Regions from separate parts of the Fluviispira vulneris genome, predicted to be linked through region 2. Evidence: riboswitches for the same ligand, from Rfam matches in the RefSeq annotation. Region 2 holds a riboswitch; the other holds the start of a gene.
What was found. Region 2 has a riboswitch for cobalamin ahead of H7355_RS04650 (TonB-dependent receptor plug domain-containing protein). Riboswitches for the same ligand answer to the same signal wherever they lie in the genome.

Region 1: linked by a shared signal. The riboswitch ahead of H7355_RS09140 (bifunctional 2-methylcitrate synthase/citrate synthase) and the one ahead of H7355_RS04650 (TonB-dependent receptor plug domain-containing protein) in region 2 are both predicted to bind cobalamin.

The regions. Positions count from the first base shown of each region.
Region 1 is NZ_JACRSE010000003.1:546,259-554,670, reverse strand. Features, by position in the region: gene H7355_RS09185 (DNA topoisomerase 3) at 1-563, shown strand, start outside; gene H7355_RS09180 (hypothetical protein) at 581-1,141, opposite strand; gene H7355_RS09175 (aminotransferase class I/II-fold pyridoxal phosphate-dependent enzyme) at 1,339-2,589, opposite strand; gene H7355_RS09170 (cupin domain-containing protein) at 2,641-3,180, opposite strand; gene H7355_RS09165 (IS3 family transposase) at 3,391-4,221, opposite strand; gene H7355_RS09160 (transposase) at 4,218-4,580, opposite strand; tRNA gene H7355_RS09155 (tRNA-Met) at 4,785-4,861, shown strand; gene H7355_RS09150 (hypothetical protein) at 5,136-5,576, shown strand; gene H7355_RS09145 (hypothetical protein) at 5,591-6,028, shown strand; gene H7355_RS09140 (bifunctional 2-methylcitrate synthase/citrate synthase) at 6,025-7,224, opposite strand; adenosylcobalamin (AdoCbl) riboswitch at 7,316-7,473, opposite strand; gene H7355_RS09135 (MmgE/PrpD family protein) at 7,569-8,412, shown strand, end outside.
Region 2 is NZ_JACRSE010000002.1:175,919-184,330, forward strand. Features, by position in the region: gene H7355_RS04635 (questin oxidase family protein) at 1-790, opposite strand, end outside; gene H7355_RS04640 (hypothetical protein) at 1,059-1,364, opposite strand; gene H7355_RS04645 (hypothetical protein) at 1,654-2,226, opposite strand; cobalamin riboswitch at 2,569-2,784, shown strand; gene H7355_RS04650 (TonB-dependent receptor plug domain-containing protein) at 2,838-5,069, shown strand; gene H7355_RS04655 (hypothetical protein) at 5,071-6,297, shown strand; gene rlmM (23S rRNA (cytidine(2498)-2'-O)-methyltransferase RlmM) at 6,441-7,535, shown strand; gene H7355_RS04665 (GNAT family N-acetyltransferase) at 7,609-8,136, shown strand; gene H7355_RS04670 (threonine aldolase family protein) at 8,191-8,412, opposite strand, start outside.

The DNA of each region.
Region 1 (8,412 bases), on a different contig from region 2:
CTGAGCAAGGCGAAGCTAAGGAATCCGCTACAGGATACGATGCTGTCGTTCTTCATGAAGAGCTTCTGAGTGAAACTTTCTTAAAAATGCCTGGCACTGTTAAAGTAACAGAAATGGCTTATCTCTGTGAATTCGGTAATCTTCCCACTGAAACTAAAGAAGAAGCCTCTAAACCAAAGAGAAAATCGAAAAAAGCATCTGGCGAAGATTCAGAAAAAAAGAAAAAGGTAACAAAACCCAAAAAAGTCAAACGCCTTATTTCAAGAATGCCTCGAATTTTATGCGGGCGAGAAATGAGTTTAGACGATTATAAATCTTTTATTCTCACTGGTTCTACACCACCCATTGCTGATTTTAAATCTAAAAAAGGACGCCCATTTGCAGCTGCCTTGCATTTAAAAGAAAATGGAAATTTCGAATTTAAATTTGTCTCACGTAAAGCCTTGCTTGGAGAAGATACAACTGAAAGCAAGCCTAAAAAAGAAGCAAAAAAAGCTACAACTAAGGCTAAAGTAGTAAAAAAGTCAAAGAAAACAGAAAGCTTAACTGAATCTGAAATATAAAGTATGAAGAGAAGTCTTTAACTTCTCTTCATACTTGGAAGCTTAAACTCATTTAAATATTTCTTCATACATTCAATCATTTCCTGTTCAAATTTCCAAAACCAACGGCCTTGCCGCGTACTGGAGTTTAGATCAACTTCAAAGAGAAAGTCCTTTTTTTCTCTTCCATATAAGCAAATAAAGCAATAAGTATTCGTTAGTTGTATCGTTCGATACATACCACTATTAACATTAAAGAGTGTGCTTCTATCTCTATTTAAAATAACACCCACTCGCTCAGAAGTCTCTGGCATCTTTATCTGACTCAATTCCAGTTCTTTATAATGGTAAGTTTGCATACGGAGATTTTTGAATTGATGCAAAAAAGGATCTCTTTTTAGATAATTTTTTTCAATATAATATTCAGATAAACCAAGATTATCTATTCCGAGATTAATATGAATTCCCGTCTTCAAATTGACTATATTTGGATCAATGTAACAAAAATAATCATAAGCCTTGTTTCTGAATATGATTTCGTTGATATTTTGGTTAACATAGTCTTTTTTCAATAAATATATACTGTCTCTAAAATCCATAATAATTCCAAAATATACAAAATAGAAACCTAATAAGGTGCTTTCTAGTGCTATTCTTCTCAAAAATTATAAAATATTGAGACAGAATTAAACATATTTATAAATCGCTTATAGTTTTCTATCAAGCATATTAAATTTTATTTTTAATAAACTAATTACTTATTTTAATTAGAGACTTATAATCTTTCAATTTTGGATCATAGCTGAGTATTTAATTTAAACTCATTAATAATACTGCAAAACTTAAAAATATGTTCCTTTTTATGATCAGCAGCAAAAGCAAATCTAAGCATGCTTCTTCCTTTAGCGACAGTAGGATACATTGCAGTTAAAACAAAAAATCCGTTTTTCCTCAAGATTTCTGCACATTGAATTGCTTTTTCTTCATCCCCTATTAATAATCCACGAATCGGAATCTTTAGCTTTCTATTGATGACACAGTTTTCTTCCACTAAAGCATCAAAGTAACTGACATTTTCCCAAAGTTTATTTTGTAGTTCCGTTAATTCATCAGAAAGGTGTATTTCTGCAGATTTAATAGCAGCATTAACTATCGAGAGAGCAGGAGGATTGCTAAAAAGATAAGGTGTACAAAACTGCTTAACTGTTTCTTTATCTGCGCTGGTTGGAAGCAAAAGAGCTGCCGCATTGGCACCAAAACCTTTTGACAGTGAAGAGCATAAAATAAGTCTTCTAGGAAATTTATTGTTTAAATAATCAAGAACAAAACCACAGCCATTTTTCCCGTAGATTGATGTACCATGAGCATCATCTAGATAGACATAGCCATTATATTCTTCTGCAAGATTAAAAAGATGTGTAAGTGGGACAATTCCACCCATAGAACCAACGCTATCTGATAATGAAATCGGTGTCATTTCATTCTTATATGCAAAAGCAAATGCATTAGACAATTCTTTATCATTTTGAAAGTCGACAACTAGCACAATCCCAAATTGCTCCATAAGTCCTCTATTGATCTGAATTGAAGCATGCGCAGTTTTATCAACTATAAAATAAACACCATTTTTTTTCACAGGAAAGCTTGGCATTTCACCTGAAGACAATAAAGGAATAAATCCAAGATGGGTCAAGTGCAAAGAAGAAAACAAGGTAACAAATGAATCGCAAAATATTTTTTGTAATAAGTCTTCTAGGATAACAAAACTTTTTACTCGCAATCTTGTTCTCGCTATTGCAAAATTTACTCCAAAATTCTCTAATTCATGTTGTGATGCTTCAATCACTCTTTCATCTAAATCTAAACCAAGATAGGAGCATGAGGCAAAATCAATAAGCTTTTCTCGACTTTCTAAATGTATTATTCTTCCTCTTTCTCTTTTTATAACCACTGAGTCATTAATATACTTAAAAGCTTTTACTTGATGATTTTTTGCATTTAATATTTTTTTCTTTTGCCAATTATCTTCATTTGATTTTATTTTCATATTAACATCCTTTTATTTATTATTATTTTCTCAAACGAAAGAATATGAATTTTATAATTCTCTTCCTGAAATAGGATCTTGAAATGATTTAATCTTAAAAGATTTTGGAACATGTGCTCCAAGCATAACAAACACCATAACTGCTGGTTCAGAACTAATATTTATCCACCCATGGACAGTTGCCTTTTGTACTAAACAATCTCCTTCATTTAATTTTACTATTCCATTCTCTGTAGTTAGTTGCATTTGTCCTTTAACAACAACAGCAAAATCAATTGTTGTGGTACTATGTAATCCATATGTATTAGCGTCAATCGTACACGAATTTTCTTTTGCAAAGACCTCAATCTCAGAAAATGGAGGGAATATTGTTTTAATAAATTGGACTGCACCGGGCTTAATATTAAAATTAAACTGCTCTAATTTATCTTGCTCCCCATTAGGTTCATTGGGAGTTTTTTCATTATACCACAATTGAGTTATTTTATGTCCATCTGGTAATTCAATTATGGGATTTATATTTTTATCTTCTACGATAGAAGAGGTGTTATTTCCAATATTATCTACAATAACAAGCCTGGAATTATACATATTTTCGTCCTTGAAAATTATTATACAGAAATATAGAGCATGTGAATTATATTTTACTTAAAATTTTAAGTAAAATATAAATTATAATATATTATGAATATTTAATAAATAGTCATAATACCACATGGCACTTCAACTACTACATCCTAATTAACGAGTCAACAAAACTATTTTATGATATGCAATGGCCCCAATTCAGTTGACACATGATTAATGTGAATTTTGATACTGCACAGGACTCATCATAGCAAGTCCTGAATGAGGTGCGTAATGATTATAATCGTAAAACCATTCTTCTAAATGCTCTATAACCCAATAAGTAGAATAACAATCATTGATATAAACATAATCTCTTTTAAATGTTCCTACAAATGCTTCAGCCATTCCATTGCTAGAAGGGCTATATGGAGCAGTATAGCAAGGTTTTAATCCAAGTGTTCTAGCTATATTTTGAACCGATTTATCTCTATAAATCGAGCCTCGATCACTGAGCCATTCTATTTGCCGCTGAGCCTTGTAACTTTTAAATCTTTTTTCCACCGAGCGTATCATTAATTCTTGAATAGATTTTCCTAATAATGGTTCCTTTGACGCAACGTAACTAATCGCTTCTCTATCTTTACAGTCTAAAGAAAACGCAACATAAAATTTTTCATCGTTAAAACAGCGAATTTCGAATGCGTCTGAACACCATCTAGTATTTGAATGAAGAGTTACAATTTTTCCTGTGCCTGTATGATTTGTTCTTTGCACTTGATTTTTAGGAAGGAGGAGACCATTTAATTTCATTATCCGATATATTCTTTTTTTATTTATTCTCTCACTTTTAGAGTCTTTAAGCACATTATTAACCATGGCTGTTACTCTTTTATAGCCATACGTAGGCCTTCTTTCTACGACCTTTTTTATTAGAGGTAACATGATTTTATCATCTTTTTTAAGATAATTTTTCATTAAGACCACCCTGTCTTTATGTCTGTAAGTCGATTGTCTTGAAATGTTTAAATTTCGACTTACAGAAGATACCGAATATTTATTTATTTTGATGACTTCATTTGCTGTTTCAACAAGGCTCTCTGTTGGCTCTTTTTTTTAAGAATTTCAATAGCATCAGTTAATATAGCTTTATCCACTGTTAAAGTTGAAACCGCTCTAGCCAAATGCTTATTTTCTTTTCGCAATCGCTCCATTTCAGCTAGAATTTCTTCCATATTATCCTTTGATTTTATTGTATTATCAGTCATGCTTAAGCTCCTTTTCCAGCTATACAGAGTAACAGGGTGGATCTGGTGCTTACGGGAAAGTATTGATAAACTCAACCCCAAATTGAAATGTTCCTCCAATATTGCACGTTTTTCATGGTACCCGAATCGCCTACGTGGCTCTGCTAACTTGTCCATTGTCTCCCCTTTCCTTGGTAAAAAAGTGTCAACTTGAAATAGAGGTTATGATCAGATATTATTGATTTTTATTTCCAATTTTATGTATCTATGCCAGTTTTATCTATTTCATCATTTCCGCTAGAGAATCTATGTGCTCAAGCAAATTTTATAGATCTCCGCTTGACTTTTCCTAATGCCCATACTAATTGCTTCATTCACGATGGCAGGGTAGCTCAGCTGGTTAGAGCGGAGGTCTCATAATCCTCAGGTCGGTGGTTCAAGTCCACTCCTTGTCACCATTTAACTTCATGTAATTATTAGCTTATCCAAATCAAGCCCAAACTTCCACAATAATAAAAAATGTAGTTAAATAAGTAATGTTAGCATGTTATATTTGATTTTAACTCTCTATATTGTCCTACGCAGTCTCTTCTCCACAAGTATCAGCAAATATTGCCGGAGACATGATAGCCAAGTCCCGATCTTGATTGTTGAATATGAAAAAGGTTAACGTCATCCTTGATTGAGATAATTTTCACAATCGTATTCTACTCTCATTAAAGGCTTGCCCCTATGGAAAAAAACAACCGTGTAAAACTCTATTTTAACAACAGTTGTGGATTTCTTGCTCTTTTATCTCCATTGCTCCCTTGGATGTCTTATGGAGTGGGTTCTAAAACAGGTATAGATATTGGTGATAAACCTTCTTATATTATCCTAATCTCTGCAATTTGCCTTATTTTAATCTCATCAATTTTGTATAAAACGGATAGATTTAGGAAAGTACTTTTATTTTTTGCACTCTCAGCCTCGCTCATACTTTTATCTTTGTATTTATATGAAATAATTAGTATCGCTTACCAAACAATGATTGCGAAAAGCCTTCCTACCGAAATGTTTGGAGTTGTCTCTCTCTCAGCAAGCCAAATCAAGGTTGGATATGGACTTTGGCTAGGAGGATTCGCTTCCTTAATGTCTACAATTATTAACTTCATTTCAATACGCTTAAAATAGGCTAGGAAAGACTTATGGAGTTTATAGAAGTAGAAAATATTTTTGATTTATACCCTGAAGCTATTGCGCATCCTGTTAATTGCATTGGATTATCTCACGACCCTTTTACAAAGAAAATAAAAAAAGTTTGGTCAGATTATTATAGAAATTATGCAAGAGCTTGTTTAAGAAAACAGCTCACACCTTATAAAGCTTATTATCACTCTATTGAAGCTCTTTTTGGTACAAAACATATTGTTACGTTGACAATCCGCAACAATTGGCAAGAACGCTTAAAAAAAGAATCTATGAAAGAAATTTTAAATGCTCTAGCGCTTCATTGCAAAAAAGAAAATATATTATCAATTGCTTTACCAGAAATTGAAGGTGTACCAATCTCATGGCTTAAGCTGGAGCTTGAAAATTCTTTTCAAGATTATCCGATAAAGATTTATTTATTTAAAAATATTTAGCTCCGTTCCTTTAATGGAATTATTTTTCGTTGACTCTCACCAACGTATTCACTTAAAGGTCGTATAAGTCTGTTATTATTATGTTGCTCAATTATATGTGCTGACCATCCAGCTGTGCGTGCTATAACAAAAATAGGTGTAAAAAAATCAATATCAAAACCCATCATATAATATGCTGGACCCGTAGGAAAATCGAGATTAGGATAAATATTTTTTTTCTCAACCATAACTTTTTCTAAAGCATCATACATTTTTATCCATTTTAATTCGTTTTTTACATTACTGACAACTTGCAAATATTTTTTCATAGTAGGAACGCGTGAATCACCTGATTTATAAACACGATGGCCAAAACCCATAACCTTCTTTTTTAGAATAAGCGCATCATTCATCCATTTTTCAGCTTTATTTGGATCATCAATTTCAAGCATCATATACATGACTTGTTCATTTGCTCCACCATGCAACGAACCTTTCAATGCTCCAATTCCAGCAACAGTTGCAGAATAAATATCTGATTGGGTTGAAGTAACAACACGAGTTGTAAAAGTTGAAGCATTGAAACTGTGTTCAGCATAAAGAATTAAAGAAACATCAAATGCCTTTACAATTTCTTTTGCAGGTATTTCTTGAAAACACATATGGAAAAAATTTTCAGCAAATGAAAGATCTTTTCTTGGATTTATAACAGATTTACCTTGTCGCAAGCGATAATGAGCTGCAACCATAGTTGGAATTTTTGCTAAAATTTGTATTGCCTTCTCAAAATTAACATCTTGTGATTGACTCGAGTCTTTTTTTATATCTTCACACCCTAGTATAGAAACAGATGTTCGAATAGCATCCATCGGATGTGTTTCTTTAGGTAATGATTTTAATGTATTTAAAATAGTTTTCGAAATACATCTCTGCTGACTTTCTGTTTCTTTAAAAGATTTTAATTGACTGAGAGTTGGCAGTTCTCCTTGCAGTAAAAGATAAGCTACTTCTTCAAAAGAACAATTTTCAGCTAAGTCTTGAACAGGATAACCTCTATAGATGAGCGAATTCGATTCTGGATTGACTTTTGAAATTTTGGTTGTATCAATTACAGCCCCTTCCAATCCCTTTTTTACATTAACTTTTTCAGGTTCTGGAACATAATCTGGATTGATATGAATATTTTTTTGTACGCCAATATCTTCCAAATTGTTCATAACTTTTCCTCCGAAAGAGCTTGGCTTTTTTTATCAGCAGGAAAAGAAAGACAACCTCAAAATAGAGTCTTTTGTGTAAGATTATATTTTGATGACGTGTCCTCTCTTTACTCCGAAGAGAAAGCCACAAGCATTGGTTTTACTCAACAAAGCGATCGGACTTAGAAAAAAAATTTTTCTTTACCGTTGCGGGACAGTGCCGGAGTTTCACCGGACTTCAGCTTTCATTGAGTGATTGAATGATCTCAGAAGGCTAAGTTAATTTGAACCTTGATGTCAATGAGAGCTTGACGAGATTTCAACTCACCAGTAATTTTAAAGAAATTTTTTAAGAAGGAAAGAGCATGAAAAAACACCTTGTTCGTGTCCATCAGTCAAAAGAAAAAATTGACAGAAAAGATCAACTCGCTTGGAAAATTGCTGAATTAGCATCAGATTCTTATAAAATGAATAACAATGTTTTAGATATGGTCATAAATAGAATAATCGACAATGCTTCAGTTGCTATTGCATCCCTTAACAGGACACCTGTCGCAACGGCGCGCGCGATGGCTATTGCCCATCCAAGAAAAAATGGTTCCACTGTTTTTGGTATGCCAAATGAATATCAATTCGATTGCGAATGGGCTGCTTGGGCCAATGGTACAGCAGTAAGAGAACTCGACTATCACGATACCTTTCTAGCCGCAGACTACTCACACCCTGGGGACAATATCCCTCCAATTTTATCTGTCGCTCAACAAATGAATATGCCCGGAAAAGATCTTTTAAAAGGAATTGTTATAGGCTATGAAGTGCATGTAAATCTTGTAAAAGCAATTTGTCTGCATGAATTTAAAAAAGATCACATTGCACATCTTTGTCCTGCTCAAGCTGCTGGCATTGGGGCAATGCTCAATCTCCCCACAGAAATTATTTTTCAAGCTGTACAACAGGCCGTTCACGTCTCGTTTACAACACGCCAATCGCGCAAAGGCGAAATCTCTTCTTGGAAAGCATTTGCGCCAGCACACGCAGGAAAATTAGCAATCGAAGCCGTAGATCGTGCCATGCGAGGCGAGGGGAGCCCATCGCCAATTTATGAAGGAGAAGACTCAGTCATAGCCTATATGTTAAGAGGGAAAGAAGCGGTTTATGAAGTTCCTTTACCTGAATTAGGTGAAGAAAAATTAGCTATTTTAGAAACCT
Region 2 (8,412 bases):
TAAAATCACCTGGCTGAGATAAATAAACAATTGTCATAGTGTAATAGAGCTGCTCCCAGGATAAAGATATTTTTTGTTGCATTATCCACAAAGGTTCTTCATAGATGATGGGATGTCCTTCATTTAATACTTTTACAATACGATATTGCAAAGAGTTTTTAAGATCAGGATGTATTTTTTGAGCCGCTGCGGATGTTTTATCAGAAATTAAACTTTCTGCCCAATTGTGAAGTTCTTCAAAATTGTTATCCCATTTTTCAGCAATATTTAAAATGGAATCTATAACAAATTTCTCATTCGAAGATTGTTTTTTAAAAAGACATTCTGGCTGACATGAGATAAAAGAATATGCCATATACGCAAGACCTTCAATCATCATACAGCGATTGTTTACGCTCAGACCCCACCCCAGGTGAATTGTTGCATGGGCTAAGGAGCCTGCCCAACCTGGCAGTAATTCCGGAAGATATTTTTTTAATAATTGATCTCTACCCAATTCTTTTTCTTGTTGGTCAAAAAAATTGTAGTAGGAAGCATAGCTCGTGCGATGGCCGAAATAATCTTTCCAATTATTTTCTGTAATAGAATTAATAGAAGGTTTAGTTGCCTCGGAAATGAGATCAGTCTTAGTTATGTAAGCTTTATGGTATGCTTTAATAATTTCTGTATCTGCCCCTAAACCTGCGAGGGCAATGACTGCATGCTTGGCATGATTTGTCGCATATTTAGAATATTCAATATAGTATGACCGATCATTTAACAACTCTTCAATTGGATTATTCTGTTGCATCTGACTAAACCTTTCTAAAAATAATCGTTGCTTATTATTATGATTCAATCGTTATCTAGAAAAAAAGTTAAAACATTTCATGTTTCATAGATGATTGAGTTTCTCTCTTGTTATCATTTTTCAATAGATACTAAAAATGTTTAATATATTTCTTAAAACTCTCATGATTTTAAAGTTATATAAAGATAATGTTGATGTCAATTTTTCTAAATAATTAATAGCTTTTCAACAGATTTATTTAAAATCACTTTAACTTTTAAGGGAAATTTTAGCTAATATTATTATTATAGTCAGCTTTCATCATTAAATATCGCTGACCGCTCCATGTGGTTTTTAACCAAGCTGAGTTATTTTTTATATCCCAGACACTCACTAATTTTGCTTTTTTTCTGTCCAAATGATCTTGAAAAAAAGCTGCTTTTATGTACTCTGGAGTGATTACAATCAGAGGCTCTGTACCAGCTATTTTGTTTTGCATATTTTGTGTGCTTAGATTTTGGATATCAAAATTTGGAAACTCTGTATGCGCTGCCATAATTTTTGTTTTTATGCCGTTTTCAAAATCATTATTCACTTCCCAATAAAATATACCACCGTGTTGAGCTTGAAATCTTTTTGATTTTCGCAGTTTCTCATATAAATATATATTTTCTGAGTGAAGTGGGTTTTCACCATTATAATCGGCAAAGCAAAAAAGATCATGATCTCCGTATATTTTTTTATTTGGAGCGATTTTTAAATATAAGAATGGTTCTTTGACGAGTACAATATCTTTATATTTTGTCTTGTATTCTCGATCTTCTTCAAAATATTCATAAGTTCTACTTTCAAAGATGCCTTTTAATTTCTCTGCAAGTTGTTTATCAATAAAATGCTTTTGTTTTATTTTTTTTTAAAGTGTTTTCCCAAATTTCTTCTTTGAGCGGGAGGAATGATTTCTTAAATTCTGCGAGGGAATTAATTTTTATACCAAAATTAATTCTATCATCTTCAAAAGGTTTATAGTGCACGACAGCACCAATATCTTTAGGAAGAATTTTAGGATTGAGAAGAGTGTCTTCATATTTGCAGGTTTTATTTTTTATTTCTCTGGGCTTTGTAGGATGACCAACTTCGTTTGCCCAAAAAGCACTACAAACAGTCGGTCGGATGACAATAGATAATCTAAATTGTCGCGCAATATAATAAGCTTCTTGTAAAGCGCCTTTGACCATATTGTTAATAATATATTCTTGTTCTGCATCTTTTTGTAGTGAGTTTAAAATATTTTTTTTCTTGAGATTATAGAGTCGATTTACAAATAAGTCACGATCATATATTGGTGATAGATCTGCTTCATTATAAGCAAAAACTTCTTCTTTAAAATAATTTTTTCTTAGCAAGAACTCTTTAAACATTTTTTTTTGAGGGAGATCGAAGTTTTTAAAATGGAGCATAAAAAATTTATCCTTTAAAACGTTTTAAAAATATTAAGAAATATAATTAAAATTTATTATTTTATAAATAAATCACATTATTCATTAAAGAGAACAATGTAGAATCAAAAAAAAAAATAAGCAAAAAGCAAACCATAACTTAACAAATGGAATTTAAGGTTGTTAACTTAGAATTAAATGGATGGAAAACGTTAAAAAAATGCATTTCACTTTTTAAAAGGATACCATAAAAAATGATGCCACTTTTATAGGATATTTATAAAAATTCATTTATGAATACATAAGTTTTTCCTGGGCTTGATTGACATTTAGGATGAGGCATGACAGTTTCCAACTGTTGATGGTTTTTAGAACTTTGATAGTATTTTTATGAATATTTTAAAGTTACACAAATTAAAAGGGAATTTAGTGAGAATCTAAAACTGTCCCGCAGCGGTATGAAAGAACGAAATCTGCATTAGAGCACTGGATATCTGGGAAGCTGCAGAGATTAGGAATCATATAGTTTGTATATGCGTGCTTTTAAGTCCGAAGACCTGCCATCATGCACTCAATGTAGGTGCTTATAGATCAAGATCCGAGGGGATCTTACTGTAAAAAAGAATAAAGTTATGTTCAAAATAATAAGTGTAAACTGTTGCACTTTAACATTTGCTGTATCTGCACAAAATTCTATTCTGCATCAATATGCTTCTGAAAATCAAAATAATCCCAAAGTGATTTCTGAAACTCTTGAAAATAAGCAAAACGTAATAACGATTCCTGTAATTCCTGAAATCAACGATTCTGAAAATTTAACTGTAGCAGAGAAAAAAAATCAATCTGCGCAGGAAGCTGTAGAAAATCCTGCTCAATTAAATGTCAATCAAGAAAATATTTCTTCGCAAATTGTCCCGGGCAGTGCGGCTGCGCCAAAAAGCATTTCTGACCTCGTTGATAAAGTAACAGCTGCGCAGGTGGAGCATTTTGGCGGAGAAGCAGGAGCGCTCAGAGTTCGACTGCGTGGCGCTCGTGCTTTTGAACCGACATATTATTTCAATGGATTTGTTTTAACCGGTGCTGGAAGTGGGGAGCAAAATTTAAGTTTGTTGCCTCTTACTTTTGTTGGGCAATTAAATGTTTATCCCGATTCACCACCTTTTTGGCTGAGTTCAATGGGTATCGCGGGAGATATAAATATTCGATCCTGTCGCAGGATTGATTGTTTTTTTTATGGAAAAAGGAATAGTAGCAATTTATTTAAACTTGAAACACGTATAGGATCTTTCGGCTATCAAGAAGGATCCGCATCTCACTCTCTTAAACTTGGGCAAAAAAGTGAAATCTATACTTCACTCGACTATACAACAAGCCAAGAGAATTATTCTGTCTTTAACAATAATAATTCCAATTTAAACGCAGATCAGGGAACCTACGAAAAACTGCAAAATAATGATTTTTCTAAAACGAGTGGTGGAATTGGCGCAGAAAGTTATTCCAATACATTTGGCAAAATTAATTTTGATTTTATTTTTGGCTTACAGAATAAAGGGGTTCCTGGACCCGTTGGAAGCCAAGGGGCTAAGCAGAGACTTGAGCGCAATATATTTTTAGGTTTGATACGCTCTGAAAAGTTTTTTGCTGAAAATGGTTTGCAGTGGAATAGTCAAATTGGTTACCTTTACAATACGAGTGAAAATAAAAGTTTTAATTCTACCACAAATTATGTTGCGCAAGCTGCGTCTTCTTATAATTCCTCTTTACAAGCAAAAACATATTTTATTTTGCCCTCAAGTCTTATCAGCCAAGAGCAAACAGGTTTGAGTTTAGATATTATTTATGCGACCCAAAAAACGAGTACGACCGTGCCGAATTCTGGTTCATCGATGGACAGTCATGTGCAGGTTGAGCGCACAGAAATCCGTCCAAACCTGTTTGAAGCCGTAATTTTTCCAATGCAAAAAAATTGGACTCTGTCAGTCAATGCCAATGCTTGGATGTCCATGGCGAATTCCAATGTAAATATGAATTCCAATTATCCTAGTATAAGTAGTATGTCTTCATACGAAAATTCCGAGCGCGAAAAACCAACGGCAGGTTATACTGTTTCCTTGCAGAATAAAATTTTTAATACCGTGCAGTATATTCGTTATGTAAAATCGCAAAGAAGACCTTATTTATCTGAAATATATGGGTCACCGGATGGAGTGATTCCCAATGTCAATATAGTTGCAGAAAGCAGTCAGAAAATAGAAACTGGGTTTAACTTTCCTATGGGAGAGTTTGGTTATTTTTATGCAAAAGACAGTGATCTTATTTTTCTTATTCCTGTGTCGCAAATTTATTATCAATACAATAATATTGAAGACAGCGCGCGTAATGGATTCTTTTTAAATCTAGACACGAATATCACTCATAATTGGAATATAAGTTTTACTTATCAATATCTGCTAGCAAAAATGCTTTATAAAGGAGAAGAAACAGATGTTCCAAGGTCTGCTCGGCATTTTGTAAATGCAGCAACTTCTGTCGAAAATATTCCCCTGGGATCTATTTTTACTTACAAAACTTATTTAGGTGCTTATGCAAATGTGAATTGGCAGAGTTCATTTTATTTGGATTACACAAACTCTAGTCAGATGGACATTCCACCTATTTATAATTCTGGGGTGGCTTTTTCTTTTTACAATTCATTGTCAGCGCAGAAATTTTCTCTTTCCCTCGATATTTATAATTTAGCCAATGAGTCGTTTGCTACTTTAACAAGTTCTTCTGGCTCAGTGCAAAGTGTTCAGTCAAATGGTTATCTTGGTTATCCTCCCCCTGGTCGGCGTATTTATTTAACTCTTGCAGGAGAATTTTAGTATGAAAAGATATTCTTTATGCGGTCTGATTCTGTCGGTTCATTTCTTTATTGGTTGTGGTACAGAAAAGCAGAATGTTGTGCCCACTATTAATGTAACAGCTGATCAGGTTTTATTTACGAGTGATGATTATGGTAAATTCAATGACCTTTATTCAATTGATTTGGCGACTAAAAAATTTAATACTCTGCGGCATATAGATGCTTCTTCAGATACAGGAGCTTATCAAATAAATAACGCGGCTGGGGAACTTGAGCATTTTTATCATGTGGAAAAATTTTCACAGAAAAATAATACGCGGGTGACTCATTACTCAAGCACTTATCGGCAAAATGAAAATGTTAATTTCCCGATAAATACTAAAGATCTTATTCTTCATAAAGGCAAACTGTTGGGCATTGGTTATGATGATCGGAAAATAATTAAAACCGATTTAAATTTAAATGAAGAAATGCCAGCAACTTTTATCAAGGGGCTTGAGCATGATATAAATTCAGTTTCAAATTCCGATAAAAATATAACTTCTATTTTAATTGCCAATGAGCGTGTCTTTGTTGTTTCTGCTGGAAAATATGAAAAAGATGATAATAATACAGATGAGAAAAAGCCAAAAGTTTATTTATTAAATCAAGAATTGAATGCAGTGGAAAAATCCTGGTCTATGCAGTATTGTTTTAATGCATTTTCCATGCAAAGAGTCGAAAATAATAGTAAATTATTAATATCATGCAATCCGAATTATGGAACAGGAAATAATAACCCTTCATTTATTTTAATTGATGCAAATAAGATTAATATTGATAAAAATATTGATGCAATGAATGAGCAGAGTTTTCTCGATAAGGATGCTGAAGAGATAGTTTTACTAAATCAATCACAAAGATCTGATTATTATTTTGTCAAAGTCAATGGAATTTCTCTGGATAAAAAACAAGCATTTATAACTGAATATAAAAGAATTGGATTTGGCTGGGAAGCAAAAGGGGAAGTCGAAAACTCCTACTGGTATAACATAGAAACTAAAGAAATTACCCCCACAAAAAATGTTGCGGGTCACGTTATTTATAATAAAAAACACAATATGTATTTATTTAGTTGTTTCCTTAAGAACAATGTGTGTGAGAAAGATAAATTTGTTCTCGCAAAAGATATGTATGGAACGGATCCGGAGTTAATAGACGTTAAGATAAAAGGCATCTTTTCTGGTTTTGCCAAAGTTTTAAATTGATTCTCTATGCAAAGATATTTTTTTAAATCCCATTGTGCAGCCGATTTTGCTTGCTAAGGGTGCTTAAAAGCAGGTAATCCTGAGCACGGATGTCTGCCAGCGTGCAAGACGTGGGTTTTATTTAAAATATGAAAGTTTAAACAATGTCTTTATCTCTCCTTTTTTACTGTCGTGCCGGTGTTGAGAATGACTGCGCTGCGGAAATCATGGCCTACACAGCCGCCAAGAATGTTCAAGGCTTTGTAAAAGCGAAGCAAAACACAGCACATGTGCTCTTTCAGGCGCACAGTCAAGAGGAGTTGATAGCACTCTGGAATGACATTCAAATTCGCGATTTTATTTTTGTCAGACAAATCCTGTTAGCATCTGAACTTATGAGCAATTTGCCAGATAAAGGCAGAACTGTGCCTATATTACGGGCATTTGAAGAAAATTTTTCTTCAATTTTAGCAGGTAAAAAGTACTTGGACGATCTTTTTGTTGAGGCACTTGATGTTGAAGTGCATAAAGAAGTCTTAACATTTTGTAAAAAATTTACGAGCCCTATGCTCTCTGAACTGCGGAAAAATGGTTATGTTGTTGGCGATAAATTGCAAAGAGCTCTGCGCTTGCATTTGCTCTTTTTAACCGGGCAATCCTGCTATATAGCCCTTTGTGCGCCGAAAAAGGCCTCTCAGTGGTTTATGGGCATCCCTCGTCTTAAATTCCCAGCCGATGCCCCCAGTCGCTCAACCCTGAAATTGGAAGAAGCATTTTTTGCCTTTATCAACGAAAATGAACGAGAAGAAAGATTGAAAGCGGGAATGACAGCTGTTGACCTCGGCGCTTGCCCGGGGGGCTGGACGTACCAATTTGTCCGCAGAAATATTTATGTTTTCGAAATCGACAATGGTGAAATGGATACTAAGCTCATGAAGACTGGGCTTGTGGAGCATCTAAAAGAAGATGGCTTTAAATTCCGACCGAAAAAACCTGTCGATTGGCTTGTCTGCGATATGGTCGAGAGACCTTCTAAGGTAACAGACTTGATAATTGAATGGGCCACATTAAAATTAGCCAATGAATTTATTTTTAATTTAAAATTACCTATGAAAAAGAAATATCAAGAAGTCTCAGCATGTCTTGAAAAAATCCGCACAGAACTCGACCAAGAAGGCCTTGCGTATGAATTGAAGTGCCGTCAACTTTATCATGACCGTGACGAAGTCACAGTTTGGTTAAAGCTCAAAAGAAAATAAGAGAGTTTATTTGCAAGAAAAAATAAATTATGTCATTTTGATGTAAATATAATAATCTTGCAAAGGAGTTTTTATGTTTTTGCGAGTCAATGAAAATATTTATTTAGATCATTTAAATATCAATTTAGCGAAAGATCTTGCAGATATTATCGAGAAAAATCGCAGTTATTTAAAACAGTGGCTTCCTTGGCTTAACCATTCAATTTCACCATCTGACAGTGAACAATTTATTAAAAAATGTTTAAAGGATTACGAAGAGAAGACATCTTTTACCCTTGGCGTTTGGTATGAAAAGAATTTGGTAGGTCTTATTTCATTTAACGATATTAATTTGCAAAAAAATGAAACTAAAATAGGTTATTGGTTAGTTGAGAATCGTATGGGATATGGGATAATATCAGCTGCTTGTAAAACATTTATTCAGTATGGAATGGCTGTTTTAAATTTAAAAAAGTTTATTATTTGTTGTGCAAAACAAAACCATAAAAGTAGTGCAATTCCTTTAAGGTTGGGTTTTATTAAGGTTGCTGAAGTCAAGGATGCAGAATGGTTATATGATCACTATGTCGATCACAATGTGTTTGAATTGCTCTGTAATTAACATTTATGTAATTGTATTCGACCTGTTAATTTTATTTTAACAGGTTTGCGAAAGTTATTTTATATAATCAGCTTCTGCTCGCTTTAAAGCAGCTATGAGTTCTGTTACGTCGTCAGAGTTTGTATTGAAAGATGTTACTAAACGAATGAGTGAGGTTTTTTCCAATAAATTTTCAGCAAAGACATAAAAATAATATTTTTTAGCAAATTCATCTTTCATAGCAGTTGGCAGCTCAATAAATATTTCATTTGCATCGACTGGATAACAAAGTCTTAT